One region of the Acidovorax sp. GW835-FHT14G06 genome, then DNA from elsewhere that is predicted to be linked to it. Evidence: predicted binding sites of a transcription regulator. Region 1 holds the regulator's gene; the other holds the start of a gene.

Region 1 (7,382 bases):
GCGTGCGGGCAGCTACGTCACGCTGCGCGACCTGATCGAGTGGACCAGCAAGGATGCGGTGCGCTTTTTCCTGCTCAGCCGCAAGCCCGACACCGAGTACACCTTCGACGTGGATCTGGCCGTGGCCCAGAACAACGACAACCCGGTGTACTACGTGCAGTACGCGCATGCGCGCATCCAGTCGGTGCTGCGCGCCTGGCAAGAGGCGGGCGGTGGTGATGTGGCTTCGCTCAAGGATGTGGACCTGTCCGCGCTGGAGGGCCCTCAGGCCCAGGCGCTGATGCTGCAGCTGGCCAAGTACCCCGAGATGCTGACCGCCGCCGCAGATGGCGAGGCGCCGCACGATGTGACGTTCTACCTGCGCGACCTGGCCGCCAGTTACCACAGCTATTACGATGCCGAGCGCATCCTGGTGGATGACGAGGCGGTGAAGAAGGCGCGCCTGGCGCTGGTCGCCGCCACCGCCCAGGTATTGCACAATGGCCTGGCCGTGCTGGGCGTGTCGGCCCCAGCCAGAATGTAAGCAGTTACTACCAATATGAAAAAGCAACAGACGGGCGGGACCATTGTCGGCTTCATCGTCGGGGTCATTGTGGGCCTGGGCGCGGCGCTGGCCGTGGCCGTGTATGTGACCAAGGTGCCGGTGCCCTTCCTGAACAAGGGCAATGGTCGGGGGGCAGACATGGACGCAGCCGAATCCCAGAAGAACAAGAACTGGGATCCGAACTCGCCGCTGTATGGCAAGAATCCGGCACGTCCTGCCGCGCCACCGGTTGCAGCCGCCGCATCGTCTCCTGCATCGGCACCTGCCCCCGAGGTGCGCGCTGCCGCCTCAGCGGCCAAGCCTGCAGCGAGCAAGCCAGAGGCCAAAGCCGACGCCAAGGCCGAGAGCAAGGCAGGCGCCGATCCGCTGGGCGATCTGGCCGTGGCCAAGGCAGCGGCCAAGGGCAGTGTGGACCCGTTTGACTACTTCGTGCAGGCGGGCGCCTTCCGCACCCAGGCCGACGCAGACGCCCAGCGCGCCAAGCTGGCCATGCTGGGCTGGGAGGCCCGCGTGAGCGAGCGTGAGCAAAATGGCCGTGCGGTCTTCCGGGTGCGCATCGGCCCCTTCACCAAGCGTGACGATGCCGAGGTGCTCAAGGAAAAGCTCGATGGCGCCGGGCTGGAGTCGGCGCTGGTGCGCGTGCAGCGCTGACAGGCCTGCCAAAACGGCGTCAACGCCAGGGCTGAACTTTTTGTAAAGGGATGTCTCACATCCCCCATACCTGAACCAGGAGAGTCTTTGTCATGAAACGCCGTGAGTTTTCTTTGTCCGCCGCGTCGGCGGTTGCCGCTTCTGCCCTGACGCTGCCAGTGGCCAACCCCGCCATGGCGCAAGCCCGCCAGTTCAAGGAGGGCAAGGACTTCAAGCGGCTGGACAAGCCCGTCGCCCCCGATGCCCCCGCTGGCAAGGTCGATGTGATCGAGTTCTTCTGGTACAGCTGTCCCCACTGCAACGCCTTTGAGCCCACGCTGGACGCCTGGGTCAAGGCCGCGCCCAAGGACCTCTCCATCCGCCGCGTGCCCGTGGCGTTCAACGCCAGCTTTGTGCCCCAGCAAAAGCTGTACTACACACTCGAAGGCATGGGCAAGCTCGACGCGCTGCACGCCAAGGTATTCCGCGCCATCCATGTGGAGAAGGCCAAGCTCGCCAAGGACGACGAAATCCTGGCCTGGGTGACCCAGCAGGGCGTGGATGCCGCCAAGTTCAAGGAAGTCTATGGTTCCTTCAGCGTGGCCAACCAGGTGCGTCGCGCCTCGCAGCTGCAAGATTCGTATGGCGTCGAAGGCGTGCCGTCCATGGGCGTGGCGGGCAAGTACTACACCGACGGCACGATGGCTGGCAGCATGCAGACGGTGCTGCAAGTGGTCGAATACCTGGCGGCCACGGCGCGCAAAGCCTGACAAGGTGCCGACTCTGTCGGCAAGCTGTTCCAAAAGCCCGCTGATGCGGGCTTTTTTTCGGGGTGGGTACTATCGGGTGGCTACAATCATTGCAAGATTCGTGCCCTATGACCCACCGCCTACTCCCCCTCCTGTTGCTCGCAGCCCTGACCGGTCTTGCGGGTATGGCACACGCCGAAAAGGCCGACCGTGCCAAGCCCATGAACATCGAGGCCGACGCCCTGCGCCACGATGAACTCAAGCAGACCAGCGTGTTCTCGGGCCGCGTGGTGATGACCAAAGGCACCATCGTGTTGCGCGGTGCGCGGCTGGATGTGCGCCAGGACGCCGACGGTTACCAATACGGCGTGGTCACGGCCGAGGCGGGCAAACGGGCGTTTTTCCGCCAAAAGCGCGACACCGTAGCTGGAGTGCCAGACGAGTTCATCGAAGGCGAGAGCGAGGTCATCGAGTACGACGGCAAAGCCGACAACGTGCGCTTCATCACCCGCGCCGAACTCCGCCGCTACCGTGGGTCGGTACTGAACGACGAGATCACCGGTGCCGTGATCGTCTATAACAACCTCACCGACGTGTTCACGGTGGACGGCCAGAGGGCACCAGCGTCGTCTGCTGCCGCAGGCGACACGCCAGCGTCCGGTGGCCGCGTGCGTGCCGTGCTGGCGCCCAAAGACCCGCCGTCCGGCGCGGCGGCCCCAGCCGCAGTGCCTGACGCGCCCGCACCGGCGCTGCGCCCCAGCAACAGCCTTGGCGGCGGCGCCAAGTGAGCGGGCCCGCTGTGAGTACTGGTCCTGATACCCGGGCTGATAACCGCCTGGGGCCCGATTCCCAGTCGGGCAGCCGCCTGGAGGTTCAGCACCTGGCCAAGTCCTATGGCAGCCGCAAGGTCGTCAAGGATGTGTCGCTGGTGGTGCAAAAAGGCGAGGTCGTGGGGCTGCTGGGCCCCAACGGCGCGGGCAAGACCACGTCCTTCTACATGATCGTGGGCCTGGTGCGCAGCGATGCGGGCGACATCCGTATCGACGGCCACTCGGTGGCCCACATGCCCATCCACCGCCGCTCACGGCTGGGGCTGTCGTACCTGCCGCAGGAAGCCTCCATTTTCCGCAAGCTCACCGTCGAAGAAAACGTGCGTGCAGTGCTGGAGCTGCAGCGTGCCGACGACGGCCAGCCGCTGACGCGCGACGCCATCGAGGAGCGCCTGACGGCCCTGTTGCAAGAGCTGCGTGTGGACCACCTGCGTGCATCGCCTGCCCTGGCCTTGTCCGGTGGCGAGCGCCGCCGCGTCGAGATCGCCCGCGCCCTCGCCACCCAGCCGCGCTTTATCCTGCTGGACGAGCCCTTTGCGGGCATTGACCCCATCGCCGTGATCGAGATCCAGCGCATCATCGGCTTCCTCAAGGCACGCGGCATTGGTGTGCTGATCACCGACCACAACGTGCGCGAGACGCTGGGCATCTGCGACCACGCCTTCATCATCAGCGACGGCCGCGTGCTGGCGCAGGGCACCCCCTCCGAGATCGTGGACAACGCCGAAGTGCGCCGTGTGTACCTCGGCGAACACTTCAGGATGTAGACATGGCCCCCACGCTTGTCACTTTGTGTACTGCGCTGCCTCCTGAGGGGGCTTTCGCGCCTTGGGGCGGCCCGGCGGCGCAGCACTGTGCCCCCACGCTCCCCGCTGCGCGTGGTTCGCTGCCCCCCAAGGGGGCTTTCGCGCCTTGGGGCGGCCCGGCGGCGCTCAATCAATGAAGCCTGGACTCTCGCTGCGCGTCTCGCAGCACCTTGCATTGACCCCCCAGCTCCAGCAGTCCATCCGGCTGCTGCAGTTGTCCACGCTCGAACTCTCGCAGGAAGTCGAGCAGATGCTCGACGAAAACCCGTTCCTCGAACGCAATGCCGACGAAGCACCGCGCGAGGAGTTTGGTCTGGAAGCCGCCGATACGCCCGCGCAGGCCGACGACTACGGTGCCGATGATGCTATGTTTTCAGGAGCTGTCAGTGCAAACAGTACCAGCACTGAGAGCCAAAACGAGGCTGAAATCCCCGGTGGAGGCGCCGACGAGCCCGACTGGAGCGGCGACGGCACCGTTGAGATGGCGCCCAACGACGCCGAGTGGGGCGGCGACGCCCCGGCACGCACCCGCAACGATGCGGAAGGCGACGGGGCCGACGCTACCGAGCTGGCCCGCTCGCAAGAATCGCTCACCGCCTTTCTGCACCGCCAGGCGCTGTCGCTGCGGCTGTCTGAAGTGGACACGGCCGCGCTGCGTTTTCTCATCGAATCGCTGAACGACGATGGCTACCTCGAAGAGCCGCTCGAAGAGCTGGCCATCAGCCTGGCCGGGCCCGACGATCTGGAGCAGATTGAGGAGCTGGTGCACCGCTTCACCGTGGCCCAGCGGCTTCTGCAAAGCCTGGAGCCTGTGGGCGTGGGCGCGCGCAACCTGGCCGAATGCCTGACGCTGCAGCTCACGGCCCTGGCCGCCGACGAAGACAGCGATGCCGACCCGGACACGGTGCGTACAGCACTCTCGATCTGCCAGCAGCCGCTGGAGATGCTGGCCCGCCGCGACATCCGTCGCCTGACGCTGCTGTGCAGCGAAGGCGGCGCCAGCGGCGAAGAGCGCACGCGTGCCGCCATGGCGCTGATCGCACGGCTGGAGCCCCGCCCCGGCCGCCGCTTTGCCGATGTAGAGCGCAACATCATCATCCCCGACGTCATCGTGCGCAAAGCCGGGCGTGCCAATGGGCACAGCGGGCAGCACAACTTCATCGTGCAGCTCAACCCCGACGTGATGCCGCGCCTGCGCGTGCACGACATCTACGCTGGCGCACTGCGCGGCCACAAGGGCGGCGAGGGACATCAGGGCATGCAGCAGCGCCTGCAGGAGGCGCGATGGTTCATCAAGAACATCCAGCAGCGCTTTGACACCATCCTGCGCGTCTCGCGCGCCATCGTCGAGCGGCAGAAGAACTTCTTCACCCACGGCGAACTGGCCATGCGCCCGCTGGTGCTGCGCGACATCGCCGACGAGCTGGGCCTGCACGAGTCCACCATCAGCCGCGTGACCACCGCCAAGTACATGGCCACACCGATTGGCACCTACGAGCTCAAATATTTCTTTGGCTCGGGTCTGGGCACCGAGACCGGCGGCAATGCATCGAGCACCGCCGTGCGCGCGCTCATCAAGCAGTTCGTGTCTGCCGAAAACCCCGCCAAGCCGCTGTCCGACAGCCAGATTGCCGAGATGCTCAAGGAGCAGGGCATCGAGTGCGCACGCCGCACGGTGGCCAAGTACCGCGAGGCGCTCAAGATCGCGCCGGCCAATCTGCGCAAGGCGTTGTAGTGCTCAACGCATTGAAGAGCATAAGCCTCCCTCAACGCCCTGAACGCAGGATGCTGACGGATTACTTGCGCGCCATGAATACCGCGTCATACGCCTGGGGTGTGAACCCGGCGATTTTCTGGCCGTTGGTCAGCAAGACTGGCACACCTCTGGCACCCAGTTGCTTGAACGCAGCCTTGCCAGAAGGCGTGTCGATGTCCAACTCCCGGTAGGCGATGCCCTTGTTAGTCAGATAGGCCTTGGCCGCCTTGCAGTAACCGCACCAGGTGGCCATATAAAGCACCACATCGCCTCGTGCGATTGCGACCTGTGGGGTGTCGGGGGTTGCTGCTTGGGGAGTGGAGGCCGCGCCTGGCACCACGCTGACTGGCAGGTTTTCCAGCTTCATCGTTTTCTCTACGGCTCCAGTCACCGGTGGCTGGTCGCTGTAGACCACCCTGCCGTCTACTCCCACTGATTTGTAGAGTGTTTGAGCGTTGGCAGCCAGAGGCATCACTGCCAGCGCCAGGGTGGTCAGCAGGGTCCGAACAAAAAGGCGCATGAGGGGGCTCCGGTAAAATCCACTGCCCGAGAGCATACGAGACAGTGGCGCCCGGCTCACAGGACTCGTGCGCAACACCCCCATGCAGCGGCACGGGCGCCACGGTGTGGATGGGCTGGTGACCCCCGCGTGCTTCTCATCGGGTGCCTGGAAGGCAGACATTGTCTGTCGCGCAATGCGCTATGTCCGCCGTTGGTACCCGTCCCCCCGCTTCCTGTTTTGCCCTACCACTTTCCGCCCCATGGCCCGCATCGTCTTCGACCTTCCCGCGCACTTCGGTTTTGCCACCGAACTGCAGATCTACATCAGCCACGTCAACCAGGGCGGGCATCTGGACAACGCCCAGCTGCTCAGCCTGGTGTCCGAAGCGCGCGTGCGCTTTTTCCAGTCCCTGGGCTACCCTGAGGCCGATGTGGGCGGGCTGTCCATCGTGGTGGGCGACATCGTGGCGCAGTACAAGTCCGAAGGTTTTCATGGCGAGACCATGCGCGTGGAGATGGCGCCTGCGGACTTCAACCGCTATGGGTTTGACCTGGTCTTTTGCATGACCGAGAAGGCCTCAGGCCGCGAGGTGGCGCGCGGCAAGATTGGCATCGTCTTCATCGGCAAGGCCAGCCGCAAGGTCGCCCCGATCCCTGACTCCATCCGCCAGTTGCTGCTGGCCCGCGCGGGCACGCCGGATTCCCATGCATTGTCCGAGCGCGTATCCTCCCCATCGACATGAACCAACTCCAACTTTTTCTCCCTTGCGCCGCCGGTGTCGAGGGCTTTCTGGCCGACGAGGTGCATGGCATCACCGGCCTCACGGGACAAGACTTGCTGGTGGGGCGGGGCGGTGTGCTGCTGCGCGCCTCGTGGCGCCAGGCGCTGCTGCTCAATTTGCACAGCCGCCTGGCGCAGCGCGTGCTGGTGCAACTGGCGCACCGCCCGTACCGGTCTGAGAACGACCTCTATGCCATGGCCAGCGATGTGGCCTGGGAGATCTGGTTCACCACGCGCCAGACGTTCAAGGTCGAGGTGACGGCTCAGCACAGCCCGCTGCAGAGCCTCAACTTCGCGGGCCTCAAGGTCAAGGACGCTGTGGCCGACCGCTTTCGTCACAAGAGCGGCGTGCGCCCCGATGTGAACACCCAGTGGCCCGATGTGCGCATCCACCTGCACCTGACCACCGACGAGGCCACGATCTACATCGACACCTCGGGCGAGCCGCTGTTCAAGCGCGGCTGGCGCGAGGACAAGGGCGATGCGCCGCTGAAGGAAACCCTGGCCGCCGCCATGATCGCCGCCAGTGGCTGGGACCCGCACGGCGACAACCCCCAGCCGCTGTACGACCCCTGCTGCGGCAGCGGCACCATCGTGGTCGAGGCTGCGCAGATCGCCTGCCGCATCCCGGCGGGCATGCTGCGGCGCTTTGCGTTCGAGAAACTGCTGCCGTTCCAGGCCCATGTCTGGAGTGCTATAAAAAACGAAGCTGAAAGTGCAATATGCACTAGCGCTGTCCCCCTGTTTGGCAGTGATGTCGCCTTCCGCATGGTTGATTTCGCCCA
Region 2 (7,382 bases), on a different contig from region 1:
GTCCTTGAACAGGGCGCCGCCGTTTTCTTCGGCGTACATCTCCCAGGCTTCCTTCCAGCTCATCACGCGCTTGGGCAGCATGTAGTCCTGCATCATCGCGACCAGGGTCAGCAGGCGGTAGCCGCGCCAGAACCACTTGTCGATCCAGCGCTGCACGATGGGCACGTTGTCCGGGTCCTGCTCCAGCAGGAACTTGATGCACTCGATGCCCAGCGTCATGTGGCGGCTCTCGTCGCTCTGCGCGCTGAAGCCGAAGGTCACGGTGGACATGTCGCCGTTGTGCGCCGCGCCGCTCATGAAGGGCACGAACAGCAGGTTGGTCAGCACGTACTCGAAGCTGAAGCTGACGGCTGTGAGGAACTCGAACGGACCACCGGTGCAGGCGTCTTCGAAGAAGGACTTCGGCACCGACAGGTACCACACGCGGTCGTACCAGTGGTTCGAGTGGTGAATGCCGTTGAAGTACTTGTTGTAGTGGCTGATCGCGTGCGTCTCGGTCTGGTAGTGGCGCAGCTCGTCGATGGACTGCATCTGCGCCGCGACGCGGGCGCCTTCGCCGGTGAACTGGCGGCCCACATGGGCGAAGCCGCGGTGCGCGTAGTACTCCAGCGGCGTCACGCCCTGGATGAACAGCTTGAGCGCGTTGACGTAGCGCGCGTCGGTCACGCCGAGCTGGCCGTTGTTCTGCGCGAAGGCCTCGATGACGGCGTAGAGCTTCTTCTCCTTCTCGCCCTGGTACTTCCAGTACGCGTCCATCGTCAGGCGGAACGGGTCCTGCCACTTGTCCCAGTCGTGGATCTTGATGCCCTCGTACTTGTCGTACGGGAACACCTTGTCCATCGGCTGGTAGCTGGTCTCCCAGCCCAGGCCGCGGGTCATGGCGGCGTAGCGTTCTTTCAGGCCGAGCTTCTTGCTGGCAACACGGGTGTCCATGCGTTGTCTCCTTCTGCGTTGTGTTCAGTGCTTCCAGCTCAGCGTGAGCTGGTCGTCGTCCTCGTCGATGTAGCCCGAGAGGGTGACGAGGTTGACGTGGATGGCTTGCAGGTCGTAGGGCCGCCCGGTGAGGCCCTCGATGGTTTCGCGGCGGATGGTCAGGCTGCCGGGCGCGTTGATCTTGACCAGGCCGGTCGGGTGGGTCAGCACCGCGTTCGGGTTGTCGGCCACGATGGCGTCGATCACCGGACGGGACTCTTCGTTGTGTTGGAAGGCGATGAATACGTCGGACATGTTGTGGTCTCCTGTTCAGGCCTGGTCAGGCGGTGACGCCGGTCTTGGCCAGGCGCGCCTGCAGCTGCACGCGGGCGTCGCTCAACACGGTTTCTCCGGTCTCGCCCAGGGCCAGGCGGGCGATGGGCGAGAGGGCGGCCTGGGCGCGGTCCATCCAGTGGCCGGCCCAGCCGCGCAGCAGGGCTTTGTTGGCGTCCGATTCGGCGCCCGCGGCCTTGATGACGGCGTCGATCCAGCGCGCGGTTTCGTCGTGCCACTCGGGCATGAAGCTGGTCAGCATTGCGACCGCGGTGCCGCCCTGCAGGGCGACGTGGTCGTCCACGAAGCCACCGTAGATCAGCGGGTACAGCAGGCCGTCGAGCGCGAAGTTCTGCGCCACGAACAGCTCGAACGGGTCGCTGACCACGAAGCTGTCCTCGACCAGCCGGCGCAGGCCCTGCCACTCGGGGGCGTCCAGCCAGGCCTGCTTGCCGTCTTCCATGGACTGCGGCTCGCCCAGCACCAGGCCCAGGCGGGTCAGGTACTGCGCCACACCCAGGTTGTCCATCGCGTGGAACATGGCCGGCGCGGTGAAGGCGGTGCCGTAGCCGTAGGCGCAGATGGACGCGTTGTTCATGTTGGCACCCCAGGCCGCGTGGCGCAGCGGCATCAGCACGCTCAGGGCCTTCTCGCGCACGGCGTCGGGCATCATGCCGACCATGCCGCGCTGCTCGACGAACTGGAAGTTGGCCTCCATCGCGTCCTGCTGCTTGGCGCGGGCCATGGTCCAGGTGGCGTAATAGAACTGGCGCGGGTCCTTGAGCACGTACCAGTCGGCCAGCACGATCTTGCTGCGGCTGGCGTCGAAGAGTTCGTGGCCCGGGTCCCAGGTCGGCCGGTAGTGGAAGTTGACCATCGGCTGGGCGCCGAAAGTGGCCTCCTGGTAGCGGCTGGCGGTTTTGTCGCCGCCGATGTATTTCGCCACGTGGGCGTAGGTCTGGCGCAGCGGCGTGATCTCCCGCGCCTGCAGGTCGATGTTCATCGGTGCTTGTCTCCGTTGGAATGGTTGTTGAACGGCTCTCGGGAACTCAGGTGTCCAGACGCTGCACCCGGTTGTTGGCGCAGAAGGCCTCGAAGGCCGAGGCCGGCAGCATCAGCTCCACCGCCAGCTCCGGCCAGCCGATCGAGAACTCGAAGGCGACCAGGCCGTCGGCACGGCGTTCGATCACCCGCACGAAGCGCAGCGAGGTGTCGACGGCGGGCAGGGAGGTGTCGGTGGTCTGGGGCATGGTGCTTGGGGCGGTCGGTGCGTTGTCGGACGCGTCCCCTTTCGCAGGTGGCGTGCCAGTCTGCCGGGGTTGGGTCGAAAATCTCGATATTTCAGGGAAATCCCTGAGAAAAATGTCGGTGTGCAGCGCAGCATCTGGATCGCCAGACACCCTTCGATAGTCTGTTTCTTGGACTGTTGCGGCGCAGCACGTGAGAAAAATCTCGATTTGATGAGGTGCTTTTTGCTGCGAGTGATCAAATGATCAATTTCAGGCACTGCTTCGCCGGTTTGTCGATTTGGGGGTGCTTGGCGGAAAATATCGAGATTCCAGTCGCGGCAGAGCGACCCACCGGAGACACCTTTGGACCCCCACCTGACCTACCCGCCCGACAACGACCTGCGCCGGCTGCTGCGCTTCGAGCCGCACAGCGGCGCCATCTGGCTGGGCGAGCGGCGCATGGTGCTGCTGCACACCGCGGCGCTGACGGCGCTGCGCCACGACCTCATCACCTCGGTCGGCAAGGAACACGCGCGGCGCCTGCTCACGCGCATGGGCTATGCCTGCGGCCTGCACGATGCGGGCTTCGCGGCCAAGACGCGCGGCAAGAAGACGCTGGAAGACATGTTCCTGGTCGGGCCGCAGCTGCACATGCTCGAGGGTGCGGCCCGGGTCACGCCGGTGCGGCTGGAGATGGACGCCGCGGCCGGCCGCTTCGAGGGCGTGTTCCGCTGGGACGATTCGTGGGAGGCACACGCGCACCGCCTTCACTATGGCGTGGTCGACGAGCCGGCCTGCTGGACCCTGCTGGGCTACGCCAGCGGCTACAGCAGCGCCTTCATGGGCCGGCTGATCCTGTTCAAGGAAATCAAGTGTTCGGCCTGCGGCGACGACCACTGCCTGATAGAGGGCCGCCCGATCGACGACTGGCCCGACGGCGATGCGCACCGCCAGTACTTCGAGGACGACTCGCTGCTGGAGAAGATGGCCGCGCTGAACCAGCAGGTCGAGGCGTTGAAGAACACGCTGGAGCCTGCCGAGTCGGGTGGCATGCTGGTCGGCTCCTCGCCGGGCTTCCAGCACGCGCACGACCTGATGCGCCGCGCCGCGGCGACGCAGGTGACGGTGCTGCTGACCGGCGAGACCGGCGTGGGCAAGGAGCGCTTCGCGCGCGCGCTGCACGAACACTCCGAGCGCGCCGCCGGGCCGTTCGTGGCGGTCAACTGCGCGGCGCTGCCGGCCGAGCTGATCGAGGCCGAGCTGTTCGGCGTCGAGAAGGGCGCCTTCACCGGCGCGCATGCGGCGCGGGCCGGCCGCTTCGAGCGGGCCGAAGGCGGCACGCTGTTCCTCGACGAGGTGGGCGACATGCCGCTGCCGGCGCAGGCCAAGCTGCTGCGCGTGCTGCAGGAGGGCGAGATCGAGCGCCTGGGCAGCGAGAGCGCGCGCAAGGTCAACGTGCGCCTCGTGACGGCGACCAACGTCAACCTCGAAGCCGCGGTCGAACGCGGGCAGTTCCGGCGCGACCTGTTCTACCGCCTCAACGTCTACCCGATCTGCATCCCGCCGCTGCGCGAACGCAGCAGCGACATCGAGCCGCTGGCTCGGCACCTGCTGGCGCGCTTCACCGCGCTGCACCAGAAGCGCCTGGGCGGCTTCAGCGACCGTGCGCTGCAGACGCTGGCTCGCCACCGCTGGCCCGGCAACGTGCGCGAGCTGGAGAACCTGGTCGAGCGCGGCGTGATCCTGGCGGCGCAGGGCGGCGTGATCGAGGCCGAGCACCTGTTCCCCAACCAGTCCGAGCCGACGCAGGACGGCATCGACCCGCAGGGCCGGCTGGCGCGCCGTGCGCCCGAGGACGAGCTGCGCCTGTGCGCGCAGGTGCTCGATGCCGGCGTGCCGATCGAGACCCTGGAGGCGCAGGTGCTGGCCCTGGCGGTCGAGCGCAGCCGCGGCAATCTGGCCGGCGCCGCCCGCCTGCTGGGTCTGAGCCGCGCGCAGCTGGCCTACCGGCTCAAGCGCGCCCAGAACCCCGAACCCGACTGAGCACGTTCATGTTGCACACACTGCTCCAACCCGTCCACGCTGCCGGCCCTGCGCCGCGCAGCGACGAACCCGAACCCCGCACGCTCACCGAACGCGCCTACCGGGCGCTGCGTCACGACATCGTGTGCGGCGATCTGCAGCCGGGCCAGCGCCTGCGCGTCGAGCACCTCAAGGACCACTACGGCGTGGGCGCCGGCACGCTGCGGGAGGCGTTGGCGCTGCTCGTGTCCGACGCGCTGGTCACGGTCGAAGGCCAGCGCGGCTACCGCGTCAGCGCGGTCTCGCTGGACGATCTGCGCGACCTGACCGACACCCGCGTGCGGCTGGAAACCGAAGCGCTGCGCCAGTCGATCCGGCTCGGCGACGCGGGCTGGGAGCGCTCGGTGCGCGGGGCCTTTGCACAGCTCAGCGTGGCCGAGGAGGGCGGCGCCGGCCGCGACCCGGACCAGTGGGAGCGCGCCAACCGCCACTTCCACGAAACCCTGATCGCGGGCCACAGCTCACCCTGGACGCGGCATCTGCTGGACATCCTCTACCGCCACGGCGAGCGCTACCGCCACATCGCCATCCGCATCGGCGCCACGCCGGGCTTCGACCGCGATGTGCACGCCGAGCACCAGGGCATCTTTCTGGCGGCGATGGCGCGGCAGGAGGCGCGCGCCGCGCTGGCGCTGGAAGCCCACATCCGCCTGACCTGCGACATCCTGACGCGGCACGCAGACGCGGCGGCAGGGGGCGGATTTAAGCTGTCTTAATACGGGTAGGGGTACCATGGTCTTCCCCTTGTCCACCTGCAACGGCCATGAAGTACCCACACCTCCGAGTCCTGTCCGTGCTTGTCCTTGCCGCGGGCGCCTGCGCCTGGCCCGCCTGGGCGGCCGACCCTGTCACCGATGCCCTGCAGAAGGCCTACGTGCCCTACCGTGCTGCCCTGTTCAAGACCAACGCCGGCCAGGCCGGCGAGTCCGCCGAAGCGCTTAAGCAGGCACAACAGGCCTGGGCCCAGGTGACCCAGCTGGTGAAGTCCCAGCCCACCGTGCCTTATGCCAACGATGCGCTGATGGCCAAGACGCTGACGGGCGTCGACGGGTACTACGCGGTGGCCGCGCAACAGGTGGCCGCTGGCAAACTGACCGACGCACACGCCACGCTGGAGTCGGTGCGCGACCTGCTCAGTGAACTGCGGCGACAGAACCAGGTGATCGTCTACAGCGACCACATGAACGCCTACCACGCCCAGATGGAGCATCTGCTGGACGAGGGGCCGAAGTGGCTCCAGGCGGACGGCGGTTTGCCGAAGCTGGCCGCGCAGGCCGGCGTGCTGAACTACCTGGCGGGCCTGCTCGCCAGCGAAGCCACTGCGGCGGCGCAGTCATCGCCAGAGTTCAAGGAACTGCTGGGCGCGGTGACTCGGTCGGTGGAGGCGCTGAACGCGGCGGTGGCGGCGGGCGACAGGGCCTTGATCGAGAAGGCCATCGGCCAGGTCAAGGCGCCCTACAGCAAGCTGTTCATCAAGTTCGGCTGAACCGGGGTCGCTGCTCAGGCGCCCAGCGCCGGGAACAGCTTGACCAGACCGGCGGCCATCACCTCCACCGCGAGCGCGGCCAGGATCAGGCCCATCAGCCGGGTCATCACGTTGATGCCGGTCTGGCCCAGGAAGCGCGCGATGGGCCGGGCCGCGGCGAAGCACACGGCGGTGGCCAGCGCGATCACCACGCCGTAGCCCACCAGGGCGGCGTGCTGGAAGAAGGTCTTGGCCTGGTCGGCGTAGATCACCACCGTGGACATGGTGGCCGGGCCGGTGAGCAGCGGGATGGTCAGCGGCACCACCGCGATCGAGGCCTTGGTGCCCGCGTCGTCCACCTCGCCCTTGGTGGCCTTGGCCTCGGCCGGCTGGGCGTTCAGCATGGACAGGGCCGAGGTCAGCAGCAGCATGCCGCCACCCACCTGGAAGCTCGCCAGCGAGATGCTGAAGAACTCCAGCACCTGCAGGCCCATGATGGCGCAGGTGGCGATGACCACGAAGGCGCTGAATGACGAGATCAGGATGGTGCGCTTGCGCTGCGCCGCACTGAAGCCCTGCGTGTAGTGGATGAAGAAGGGCACGATGGCCAGCGGGTTGACCAGGGCCAGCAGGGTGATCAGGGGCTTGAAGTCCATGCCGCTATTGTGCGGGCTCCCGTCTTCTGAACATGCCGTAGCCCTCCATGTGCAGCACTTTCTCGCCCTGCTGGTTGAACATCTCCCAGATCGTGCGCACCAGGCCGACGTCGGGGCGTTTGCTCATCGGCCGCTTCTCGGTGATGGTGTGCTGCAGCCGCAGCACGTCGCCGGGGTAGACCGGCTTGGTCCACTTCAGGCTCTCCAGGCCGGGCGAGCCGAGGCTGGAGGTCTCGTGCAGGAAGTTGGTCACCATCAGCCGCATGGCCATGGCGCAGGTGTGCCAGCCGCTGGAGCTGAGCGCCCCGAACACCGAGGCCCGGCCGCCTTCTTCACTGAGGTGGAAGGGCTGCGGGTCGAACTGGCTGGCGAAGGCGATGATCTCTTCCTTCGTCGGCGAGATGCTGCCCAGGTCGCGCGTCTGGCCGATCTCCAGGTCTTCCCACCAGATCTTGATGTGCGGGCTGTTCTCGGGTGTGGTCGCGGTCATGGTTCTAGCGTCCTCCAGAGACGTCGATCAGGGACATGGTGGTGTAGCTTGCAGCATCCGACAGCAGCCAGACGATGGCCTGCGCCACCTCGTCGGCCGTGCCGCCGCGCTGCATGGGCACCTGGTGCTTGAGCAGGTTCACCCGGTCGGGGATGCCTCCCGAGGCGTGGATCTCGGTCTCGATGAGGCCCGGTCGCACCGCGTTGACGCGGATG

What was found. Region 1 encodes sigma-54, which starts transcription at its own class of promoters, with help from an activator protein. Its sites were predicted from a motif close to TGGCANGNAANCTGCTTT; they were not measured.
Region 2: a site for sigma-54 is predicted at 2,536-2,553, ahead of AC1Q64_RS23340 (phenol hydroxylase subunit). Genes of this name have one in related genera too.

The regions. Positions count from the first base shown of each region.
Region 1 covers NZ_JBXAGA010000009.1:17,552-24,933, forward strand. Annotated here, with positions in the region: gene argS (arginine--tRNA ligase) at 1-523, shown strand, start outside; gene AC1Q64_RS16575 (SPOR domain-containing protein) at 539-1,195, shown strand; gene AC1Q64_RS16580 (thiol:disulfide interchange protein DsbA/DsbL) at 1,288-1,944, shown strand; gene lptA (lipopolysaccharide transport periplasmic protein LptA) at 2,052-2,711, shown strand; gene lptB (LPS export ABC transporter ATP-binding protein) at 2,723-3,520, shown strand; gene AC1Q64_RS16595 (RNA polymerase factor sigma-54) at 3,693-5,294, shown strand; gene AC1Q64_RS16600 (glutaredoxin domain-containing protein) at 5,356-5,835, opposite strand; gene AC1Q64_RS16605 (acyl-CoA thioesterase) at 6,077-6,559, shown strand; gene AC1Q64_RS16610 (THUMP domain-containing class I SAM-dependent RNA methyltransferase) at 6,556-7,382, shown strand, end outside.
Region 2 covers NZ_JBXAGA010000019.1:22,517-29,898, reverse strand. Annotated here, with positions in the region: gene AC1Q64_RS23355 (aromatic/alkene/methane monooxygenase hydroxylase/oxygenase subunit alpha) at 1-933, opposite strand, end outside; gene AC1Q64_RS23350 (MmoB/DmpM family protein) at 958-1,227, opposite strand; gene AC1Q64_RS23345 (aromatic/alkene monooxygenase hydroxylase subunit beta) at 1,253-2,248, opposite strand; gene AC1Q64_RS23340 (phenol hydroxylase subunit) at 2,295-2,495, opposite strand; gene AC1Q64_RS23335 (sigma 54-interacting transcriptional regulator) at 2,838-4,517, shown strand; gene AC1Q64_RS23330 (GntR family transcriptional regulator) at 4,526-5,272, shown strand; gene AC1Q64_RS23325 (hypothetical protein) at 5,350-6,042, shown strand; gene AC1Q64_RS23320 (MarC family protein) at 6,057-6,677, opposite strand; gene AC1Q64_RS23315 (MaoC family dehydratase) at 6,682-7,167, opposite strand; gene AC1Q64_RS23310 (SDR family oxidoreductase) at 7,172-7,382, opposite strand, start outside.